3 regions of the Geodermatophilus sp. SYSU D00708 genome follow, and region 3 is predicted to be linked to each of the others. Evidence: riboswitches for the same ligand, from Rfam matches in the RefSeq annotation. Region 3 holds a riboswitch; each other region holds the start of a gene.
The links. Region 3 has a riboswitch for S-adenosylmethionine ahead of thrC (threonine synthase). Riboswitches for the same ligand answer to the same signal wherever they lie in the genome.
Positions count from the first base shown of each region.

Region 1: another riboswitch for S-adenosylmethionine. It lies ahead of ACI79D_RS09340 (GNAT family N-acetyltransferase); the one in region 3 lies ahead of thrC (threonine synthase).
Region 2: another riboswitch for S-adenosylmethionine. It lies ahead of ACI79D_RS09395 (aminotransferase class V-fold PLP-dependent enzyme); the one in region 3 lies ahead of thrC (threonine synthase).

Region 1 covers NZ_JBJGYS010000008.1:95,372-98,637, reverse strand. Annotated here, with positions in the region: gene ACI79D_RS09350 (amino acid ABC transporter ATP-binding protein) at 1-303, opposite strand, end outside; gene ACI79D_RS09345 (amino acid ABC transporter permease) at 300-1,277, opposite strand; gene ACI79D_RS09340 (GNAT family N-acetyltransferase) at 1,274-1,807, opposite strand; SAM riboswitch class IV at 2,149-2,260, opposite strand; gene ACI79D_RS09335 (FAD/NAD(P)-binding protein) at 2,469-3,266, shown strand, end outside.
Region 2 covers NZ_JBJGYS010000008.1:107,314-110,579, reverse strand. Annotated here, with positions in the region: gene ACI79D_RS09405 (NADPH-dependent FMN reductase) at 1-430, opposite strand, end outside; gene ACI79D_RS09400 (LLM class flavin-dependent oxidoreductase) at 427-1,548, opposite strand; SAM riboswitch class IV at 1,778-1,891, shown strand; gene ACI79D_RS09395 (aminotransferase class V-fold PLP-dependent enzyme) at 1,923-3,266, shown strand, end outside.
Region 3 covers NZ_JBJGYS010000003.1:156,532-159,797, reverse strand. Annotated here, with positions in the region: gene ACI79D_RS04240 (cold-shock protein) at 283-483, opposite strand; gene thrC (threonine synthase) at 683-1,984, opposite strand; SAM riboswitch class I at 1,997-2,125, opposite strand; gene ACI79D_RS04230 (HAD hydrolase family protein) at 2,185-3,006, shown strand; gene ACI79D_RS04225 (ABC transporter permease) at 3,081-3,266, opposite strand, start outside.

The sequences.
Region 1 (3,266 bases), on a different contig from region 3:
GCGCTGGCGCAACAGGTCCTTCTCCTGCAGCTCGTGCAACCGGTCGCCGTCCCGGTGCGCGCGGCGGCGGTAGCCGACCAGCTCGCCGTCGAGCGCGACGAAGCCGCGGTCGACCTTCTCCAGGTGGTTGATGCTGCGCAGCAGCGTCGACTTGCCCGACCCCGACGGCCCGAGGACGACGGTGACGGTGCCCGGCTCGACGACCAGGTCGACCCCGTGCAGCACCTCGACCGCGCCGAAGGACTTGTGCACGCCGTGCACCTCGACGCGACCGGGACGGGTGGTCAGGGGGGCGGCGGTCACCGGGTCACCTCGGAGCTGGGACGGACCCGGGCCAGCCCCGCGGTCAGGTTGGCGCGCAGCCGCTGCAGCGGCGTCGGCGGGAGGGTGCGGACGGCGCCGCGGGCGTAGTAGCGCTCGACGTGGTACTGGACGACGGTGACCACCGTGGTCAGGACGACGTACCAGACCGCCGCCACGATGAGCATCGGCAGCACCCGCTGCGTGCGGCCGTAGATGACGCTCACCGTGTAGAAGAGCTCGCCCAGGGCCAGCACGTAGACGATCGAGGTGCCCTTGAACAGGCCGATCACCTCGTTGACCGCCGTCGGCACGATCGACCGCATCGCCTGCGGCAGCACGATCCGGGTGGTCTGCCGGCGCCGCGGGATGCCGAGGGAGGCGGCCGCCTCCAGCTGGCCCTGGTCGACCGAGAGGATGCCGGCCCGGACGATCTCGGCGGAGTACGCCGCCTGGTGCAGGCCCAGGCCGAGGATCGCGGCGCCGAACTTGTCGATCAGCGAGAGCGTCTCCACGCTGGCGAACGACGGGCCGAACGGGATGCCGAAGTCCAGCGACTGGTACAGGTAGGCGAGGTTGTACCAGAGCAGCAGCTGCAGGATCAGCGGCACCGAGCGGAACACCCAGGTGTAGCCCCAGCTGACCGCCTGCAGCAGCGGGGAGCGGGACAGCCGCATGAGCGCCAGCACGGTGCCGAGGGCGAAGCCGAGGACGGCGGTGATCAGCGTCAGCTGGATCGTCGTCCAGACGCCCCGGACGATCGACTCCTCGGTGAGGTAGGCGGCGACGACGTCCCACTCCCACCGCGGGTTGGTGACCAGCGAGTTGACCACCATCGCGAGCAGGACGGCGACGACGGCGGTGGCCACCCAGCGGCCGGGGTGCCGCGCCGGGACGACCTCGAGCTGGTCGTAGGGCGTCCCGGACGGCGGGGGGGCGGCGGTCTCCGCGGTGGGCCGCGGCACGAGCGTGGTCATGCGGGGTCTCCCAGGGACTTCTCGAAGGCGTACCCGAGCCGGCCGGGGGGCAGGGTGCGGAGGGTGGCCAGGTCGGTGGGGCGGGGGACGGCGGGGTCGAACAGCGGTGTCCAGCCGGCGGCCAGATAGAGCGCCTTGGCCTCGGGCTGGCGCGGGCCGGTGGTCAGGTACATGCGGGTGTAGCCGCGGGCGGCGGCGCGGGCCTCGAGCTCCGCGAGCACCCGGCGGGCCAGGCCGCGGCGCCGGTGCGCCGCGGCGGTCCACATCCGCTTCACCTCGGCGGTGCCAGGGTCGGCGTGCCGGCGGTAGGCGCCGCCGGCGACCGGGGCGCCGTCCTCGACCAGCAGGATCAGCTCGCCGTCCGGGGGGAGGAACTCCGCGGCCGGGTACCGGGTGAGCTCGGCGGCGGCGCCGCCGTAGAGGTCGCCGTAGCGGCTGTCGTACTCGTGCAGGAGCTCGGCGAACAGCGGTGCGGCGAGCGGGTCGTCGGGGTGGACCGCGACGACGGCGAGCCCGGGTGCGGCGGTCACCGGGACGGCTCGGCGGCGGGCAGCCGCCAGGCGGCGGGGGAGGCCCCGGCGTCGGACAGCTCGACGCCGAGCAGGGGGGTGCGGGACATGCGGGTGCTCCCAGGAGGACGAGCGGGTGGGGGTGCGCGGGCGCGCCGCCGGCACCGCGCGGGCGCGATGGGCAGCAGCGGGCGGGGCCGCGGGGGACCGGCCGGAGCCGGCCGGGGGAGGGAATGCGTCAGCGACAGAGCGCGCTGTCGGTGCGGAGCAGGTCGACCGTCAGCCGGCCGACCAGGTCGGCGGAGAGGGTCCGGGTGCTCGCGGTGCTCACGGTCGGCGCTCCTCGTTCGAGGCCCCGGAGGGCTGCGGACTTGCGGGCGCGGCAGGCGTCCGCCAGGTCGTCACCCGGGGCACCCCGTCGCAGCGGAGGGTTGCCAGCCAGCGAGCCGGGGCTGGGAGCTGGCACTCAGGACCTGGCCGGGACGATAGATCCCGAGGAACAATCACGTCAAACCCGATCGGTTTGGTAGACATTGCGGGCAGTGGACGACAGGAGGGGAGGCGACGTGACCAGGCCGGAACTGGCGCAGCGACGGCACGTCGACCTGCTCCGCACCTGCAGCGCGCTGTGTCCGGAGGGCTGACCGACCCCCGTCCCCCCTCGGCACTGGAGCACTCCCGCATGTCCCTGCCCGACCCCGCCTCCCCGCCCACCCTCGTCGTCGTGGGTGCCGGCCCCACCGGCATCGGCGTCCTCGAGCGGCTCGTCGCCTCCGCTCCCGAGCTGTCGGCCGGCGCCCGGCTGCAGGTCCACCTCGTCGACCCCTTCCCCCCGGGCGGCGGCCGCGTCTGGCGCGCCGAGCAGCCCGACCTGCTGTGGGCCAACTCCCTGGTCGCCGACGTCACCGTGCTGCCCGACCCCTCCGTCGTCGCCGACGGGCCGGTGGGGCGGGGGACGACGCTGTGGGAGTGGGTCCGCGACGTCGCCCGCTCGCGGCCCGAGGGGGACCCGGTCGGCCGCGAGGCGCGCCGGCTCGGCCCGGCGTCCTTCCCCTCCCGGCCGCTGGTCAACGCCTACCTCGGCTGGGTCCTGGAGTCCGTGGTGGCCGACGCCGCGCCGTGGCTCGACGTCCACCTGCACGCGACCCGCGCCGTCGACGTGGCCGACGTTCCCGGCGGCGCGCGGGTGCGGCTGGCCGACGGCACCGTGCTCGCCGCCGACGCCGTCCTGCTCGCGCAGGGCCACCTGGACGCGCGGCCGACCCGGGGGGAGCGGGCCACCGCGGCGGTCGCCGCCCGGCACGGACTGACCTACCTGCCCACCGGCTACACCGCCGACCTCAACCTCTCGGTGCTCGCGCCGGGGGAGGACGTGCTGGTCCGCGGCGCCGGCCTGGCCTTCGTCGACCTCGCGGTGCTGCTCACCAGCGGGCGCGGCGGGCGGTTCGAGCGCGACGGCGACGGCCGGCTGGTCTACCTG
Region 2 (3,266 bases), on a different contig from region 3:
CGGGGTCGTCCCACGTCTTGTCCAGCAGGTACAGCCCGCGGGTGGGCGCGGTGGCGCCGAGCTCGACGAGCACCGGTTTGAGCAGCAGCTCGGGCGCGAGCGCGTGCGCCGGCCCGCCGCCCAGCATGAGCGGCACCGCCACCACCCCAGCGAGGTCGCCGGTGCCGATCTGGTCGAGGAACAGCTTGAGCAGGCCGGTGTAGGTGGCCTTGTAGGTGGGGCTGGCGACGACGGCGACCTCAGCCGTCCGCACCGCGGCGACCGCCTCCTCGACGGCCGGGTCGCCCCAGCCGAGCAGCCCGGCGCCGAGCTCGACGACGTCGACCACCCGGTCGGCCGGGGCGCCGGTCAGCCGCTCGACGACGAGCTCGGCCGCGGCGCGGGTGCGGGAGTGCGGCTTGGGGTTGCCGACGACCGCGACGGTGCTCACCGGGCTCCCGTCGCCGGGGTCGCCCGGGCCGCGTCGCGCTTGGCGACCTCCTCGCGCACGATCGGCAGCACGTACCGGCCGACGTCGATGGCGTCGCCGAGCAGGTCGTAGCCGCGCATCGAGATGATGTCGACGCCGAGGTCGACGTAGTCCAGCAGCGCCTGCGCCACCGTCTCCGGGGTGCCGACCAGCGCGTTGGAGTTGCCCGCGCCGCCGGTGGCCCGCGCCGTCGGCGTCCACAGCGCGCGGTCGAACCGCTCGCCGCGCTCGGCGATCTCCAGCAGTCGCTGGGAGCCGGTGTTCTCCGGGCCGGTGAGCGGGTGGCGCCGCGACAGCGGCTGCAGCCCCCCGCCGGTGCGGGCGGTGATCCGGTCGACGGTGCGGTACGCCTTCTCCCAGGCCAGTTCCTCGGTGGGGGCGATGATCGGCCGGAAGGCGACCTGGATGCGCGGCAGCGTGGTGCGCCCGGCGGCCCGGGCGGCGGCGTGCACCCGCTCGATCTGGGCCGCGGTCTCCGCCAGCGGCTCGCCCCACAGCGCGTAGACGTCGGCCTCGGCGCCCCCGGCGGCGTAGGCGGCCGCCGAGGAGCCGCCGAAGGAGACGTCGGGCCGGGGCTGCTGCACCGGGAAGGTGTCGCTGACGAAGTCGGCGAACCGGTAGTGCTCGCCGTCCCAGTCGAACGGCTCGCGCGAGGTCCAGGCCTTCTTGACGATCTGGATGTACTCGCGGGTGCGGCCGTAGCGCTGGTCCTTGGTCAGGTAGTCGCCCTCGCGCTGCTGCTCCCGGTCGGTGCCGCCGGTGATGAAGTGCACGGTCAGCCGGCCGTCGCCGATCTGGTCGAGGGTGGCGAAGGTCTTCGCGGCGAAGGTCGGGTAGCTGACGTTGGGCCGGTGGGCCAGCAGCACCTGCAGCCGCTCGGTGTGGGAGAGCAGGTAGGCAGCGGCGGCCGAGGGCTCCGGAGCACCGGAGCCGTAGGCGAACAGCACGCGGTCCCAGCCCCAGTCCTCGTGCGCGCGGCCGAGTCGCAGGGTGAACTGCTTGTCGAAGCTCGGCCCGGAGCGCGGGGTGGTCTCGGATCCGTCGTTGGTGGCGGCGATGCCCAGGAACTCGATCGGCACGGGGGTCCTCGCAGGGATGAGCGGCCGCGCGGGACGGCGGCCGGAGGGGGATCGGACGGGGGCGCCGTCAGCGACAGCGGGCCGACCAGACGCGGCCCAGGTCCACGTGCACCCGACGGACCAGCCGCGGCGCGGCGGCGGTCGGGACGGGGAGGACGGGCACGGTCATATCTCTACCATCCCGATCGGGTTTGACGACAATGCGGCCGGCGTGCCACGCTCCCGGTCAGGTCAAGAGCGCCAGCGACAAGCCCCGGCTCGCTGGCCGGCAACCCTTCCTCCGCGATGGGGTGCCCCGGGTGACGACCAGGCGGGTGCTGACCGGCGCCCGCAAGCGCGGACCCGAGGCGGGTCCCCGAACCGAGGAGGCCTGCGTGACCGGCGCCGTCCTGTCCCGTCCCGTCGTCGACGTCCCCGCGGCCCCGGAGCGGCCGCTGCTGCCGGTCGTCGGCGCGGACACCGAGGTGCCGCTCGTGCCGTCCGGCCGGCTGCGCTACGCCGACCTCGACACCGCGGCGAGCACGCCGGCGCTGGTCGCCGTGGCCGACCGGGTGGCCGAGGCGCTGCCGCTGTACGCGAGCGTGCACCGGGGCGCGGGCTACCTGTCCCAGGTGTCGACGGCGCTCTACGAGTCGGCGCGGGACACGGTGGCCGCCTTCGTCGGCGCCCGGCCCGACGACGTCTGCGTGCTGACGCGGAACACCACCGACGCGCTGAACCTGCTCGCCGGCTGCGTGCCGACGGGGGAGCGGGTGCTGGTGCTCGACTGCGAGCACCACGCTGACCTGCTGCCGTGGCAGCGCCGCACGACCACGACCGTCCTGCCCACCGGCGCGACGGTCACGGCGACCCTGCGGGCGCTGGCCGGTGAGCTCGCCGCGCGGCGGTACGCCCTGGTCGCGGTCACCGGCGCCTCCAACGTCACCGGGGAGGCGCTCCCGGTGGCCGACGTCGTGGAGCTGGCGCACGCGGCCGGGGCCCGGGTGGCCGTCGACGGCGCCCAGCTGGTGCCGCACCGCCGCTTCTCCCTGACCGCCACCGGCGCCGACTACGTCGCGTTCTCGGGGCACAAGCTCTACGCGCCGTACGGAACCGGGGCGCTCGTGGGTCGCCGCGACTGGCTGGACGCCGCCCCCGCGCACCTCGCCGGCGGGGGAGCGGTGCACACGGTGACCGTGGAGGCGGCGACCTGGGCCGCGGCGCCGCACCGGCACGAGGGCGGCTCCCCCAACGTGCTCGGCGCGGTGGCGCTGGCGGCGGCGTGCGACGCCCTCGCCGCGCTGCCGGAGGAGGCGCTCGAGGCCCACGAGCGGGCGCTGCGAGCCCGGCTGGAGGCCGGCCTGGACGCGCTGCCCGGCGTGCGCCGGCTGCGGATCTGGCCCGACTCGGTCACGCCCACCGGCGTGGTGGGCTTCACCGTCGAGGGCGCCGACCCCGGGCTGGTGGCGGCCGTCCTGTCGGCCGAGCACGGCGTCGGCGTCCGGGACGGCCGGTTCTGCGCCCACCCGCTGCTCGCCCGGCTCGGCGTGCCCGAGGGGGCGTTGCGGGCCAGCGTCGGCGTGGCCACCACGGCGGCCGACGTCGACCGGCTGCTCGACGGCCTGGCCGCGTTCCTCGCCGACGGGCCGGCGGCCGAGTACGTCGTCCGGGACGGCCGCTGGCAGCCGGCCGACGACCCGCGCCCGCTGCCCGGGCCGGCCGGCGCCGACCTCCGGGCG
Region 3 (3,266 bases):
CGGTTCGCGGGCACTCCGTCGGCCCGCCCACCAGTGCCTCACCGTTCCGACCTGATTGGCACTCGGCACTGTCGAGTGCCAATCGAGAGTCTGGCACTCGACCCTGCCGAGTGCAAGAACGGGGTGTGACCGGCGACTGTTCCCGCCGGGGACCGTGTGCGCTGATCAGCGGCACCCGGGCCCGGACTGCCGACCAGCGCCCGACGTCGCCACAGCGGCCTGCACACACGACCGAGGCCCGGCCCCCTGACGGGGACCGGGCCTCGATGAGGACCTGCTGGCTCAGGCGACGCGAACGGAGTCCGCCTGCGGACCCTTCTCGCCCTGGACGACCTCGAAGGTGACCCGCTGGCCCTCGTCGAGGCTCTTGTAGCCGTCCATCTGGATGGCCGAGTAGTGGACGAAGACGTCCTGGCCGCCGTCGACGGCGATGAAGCCGAAGCCCTTCTCGGCGTTGAACCACTTCACGGTGCCCTGTGCCACGTGTGCTCCCACGTTCGTGCGTTGCGGACGACCCCCGCCTACAGGGGGCCGGGTCTCGTTCTTCCGCCCGTCGAACACGAACGTGGAACTGGAACCGCGGGAGAAGCTACAGCACGAAAGCCGTGGTGAGAGCAACCTCACGCACGCGTCTCCCCAGAACGGGGGACGCGTGCGCGGGAACGCCCCGAACCCTACCCGGTCACCCGATCAGGCCCGCCGCCCGCACCGACTTGAGCGAGGGCTCGACGCGGTGGGTCGGACCGACGACCGGCTCCAGCGGGTCGAGGGTCTTCAACCCCTCGCCGGTGTTGAGGACGACGGTCTCCTTGGCCGGGTCGAGCCGGCCGTCCTCGACCAGCTGGCGCAGCACCGCGATCGTCACGCCACCGGCGGTCTCGGCGAAGACACCCGTGGTGCGGGCGAGGTCGCGGATGCCGCGCACGATCTGCTCGTCGTCCACCCGGCCCACCGAGCCGCCGGTGCGCCGGATGGCGTCGAGGGCGTAGGGGCCGTCGGCGGGGTTGCCGATGTTGAGCGACTTGGCGATGCCCGTGGGCTTCACCGGCTTGACGACGTCCCAGCCCTGCTCGAACGCGGTGGCGATCGGGTCGCAGCCGGCCGACTGGGCGCCGAAGATCGTCCACTCGGTGGCCTCGACGATCCCCGCGGCGGTGAGCTCGCGGAAGGCCTTGTCCACCTTGGTCAGCAGCGAGCCCGACGCCATCGGGATGACCACCTGGGCCGGGATCCGCCAGCCGAGCTGCTCGGCGATCTCGTAGCCCATCGTCTTGGAGCCCTCGGCGTAGTAGGGCCGCACGTTCTGGTTGACGAACGCGGTGTCCTCGAACTCGTCGGTCTCGGCGAGCTCGCTGGTCAGCCGGTTGACGTCGTCGTAGGAGCCCTCGACGGCGACCAGCGTCTGCCCGTACACCGCCGACTGCACGACCTTGCCCGGCTCCAGGTCGGCCGGGATGAAGACGAACGAGGGCAGACCGACGCGGGCGGCGTGCGCGGCGACGGAGTTGGCCAGGTTGCCGGTCGAGGCGGCGGCGATCTTCTTGTAGCCGAGCCCCTTGGCGGCGGTGGCGGCGAGGCTGACCACCCGGTCCTTGAACGAGTGCGTCGGGTTGGCCGAGTCGTCCTTGACCCACAGCCCGCCGGTGAGCCCCAGCTCGGCGGCCAGCCGGTCGGCGCGGACCAGCGGGGTCAGACCCGGGTCCAGGGAGACGCGGTCGGCCGGGTCCTGGCCCACCGGCAGCAGCGCGACGTAGCGCCAGATGTTCTGCGGGCCGGCCTCGATCTGCTCCCGGGTGACGGCCTTGAGCAGGTCGTAGTCGTAGTCGACCTCGAGCGGGCCGAAGCACTCCGCGCAGGCGTGCTCGGCGATCAGGCCGAACGTGGCGCCGCAGTTGCGGCAGACCAGGCCCTTCGCCGGGCACGGGGGGATCGGGCCGCCCGCGCTGGCGTCGGCCTGCTGGGAACCGGGAGCGGTCAGGGTCATGCGACGACTACCTCCTCATCTTCCCCGCGGCGGGCCGTCGAGCCGCGCGGGACGGAATTGGCACCTCTCGCTGCGCGGACGCACAGGCGGCGGTTGCCGGGGCTTCGTCGGGCCGTGTCCCTCTGCCCCTCTGGATGAGTGGAACGCCTGAGACTGTACCCACGTGTCCTGGGCCGCACCGGCCCGGCCAGGATGGCGGCGTGGCAGCGCGCATCGTCTACACCGACCTCGACGGCACGATGGTCGGCCCGCGGGGGTCGTTCTGGCACACCGAGCGCCGCGACCTGACCGCCGACCCGGCGACCGCGCTGCTGGACCTGCACCGGTCCGGCGCCGCGCTGGTCCTGGTCAGCGGCCGCACGTTCGAGCAGGTCGTCGAGGCGGCCCGCATCTTCGCGGCGGACGGCGCGATCGCCGAGCTGGGCTCGGTGGTCAGCTGGGACGGCGGCCGCGGGGTGCACCGGCTGGACGGGGAGCTGCCGGCCGAGTACGCCGGCCGGACCCCGATGGAGGTGATGGCCGAGCTGGGCGTCGTCGAGGACCTGCTCGCGCGCCACCCCGGGCGGCTGGAGTGGCACGCGCCCTGGCACGCCACGCACCAGGCCGACGCGCTGCTGCGGGGCCGGGTCGACGCGCTGGCCGTCGACGCGTACCTGGCCGACGCCGGGCTGGGGTGGCTCACGCTCAAGGACAACGGCGCCATCCACACGACGTCACGCATGACGCTGGACCCCGAGGCGCTGCCGCCGCAGGTCTACCACCTGATGCCCCGCGGGATCTCCAAGGGCGCGGCGGTCGCCTGGGACCTCGAGCGCCGCGGCCTCACGCCCGACGACGCGGTGGCGATCGGCGACAGCGCCAGCGACCTGGAGATGGCGCCCGCGGTCGGCCGGCTGTGGATCACCGCGAACGGGGCCACCGTCGACGGCATGGCCGACCTGCTGGCCGCCGTCCCGAACGCGTCGGTCACCGACGCCGCGATGGGCGAGGGCTGGGCCCAGGCCGTCCGCGCCTCGCTCTAGCGGTCGAAGGCCCCGTCCTCCCCACCCCTCGCGAGCTCGGGGCGGTGCCCTGGACGGGGCCACCGGCTGGGCACTTACGAGGTCACATCACGTCTCGAGAAGTGGCGGAAGGCCAGCGCGGTGAAGACCGCCGCGTAGACCAGCGACTGGACGACGCCGCGGAACAGGTCCCCGGAGTCGATCGGGGTCTGCAGCAGGTCGGTCCAGGCGAACTCCTCGGCGGTCGGGAACCAGTCCCGGATCGACCCGAGCTGCTCGAC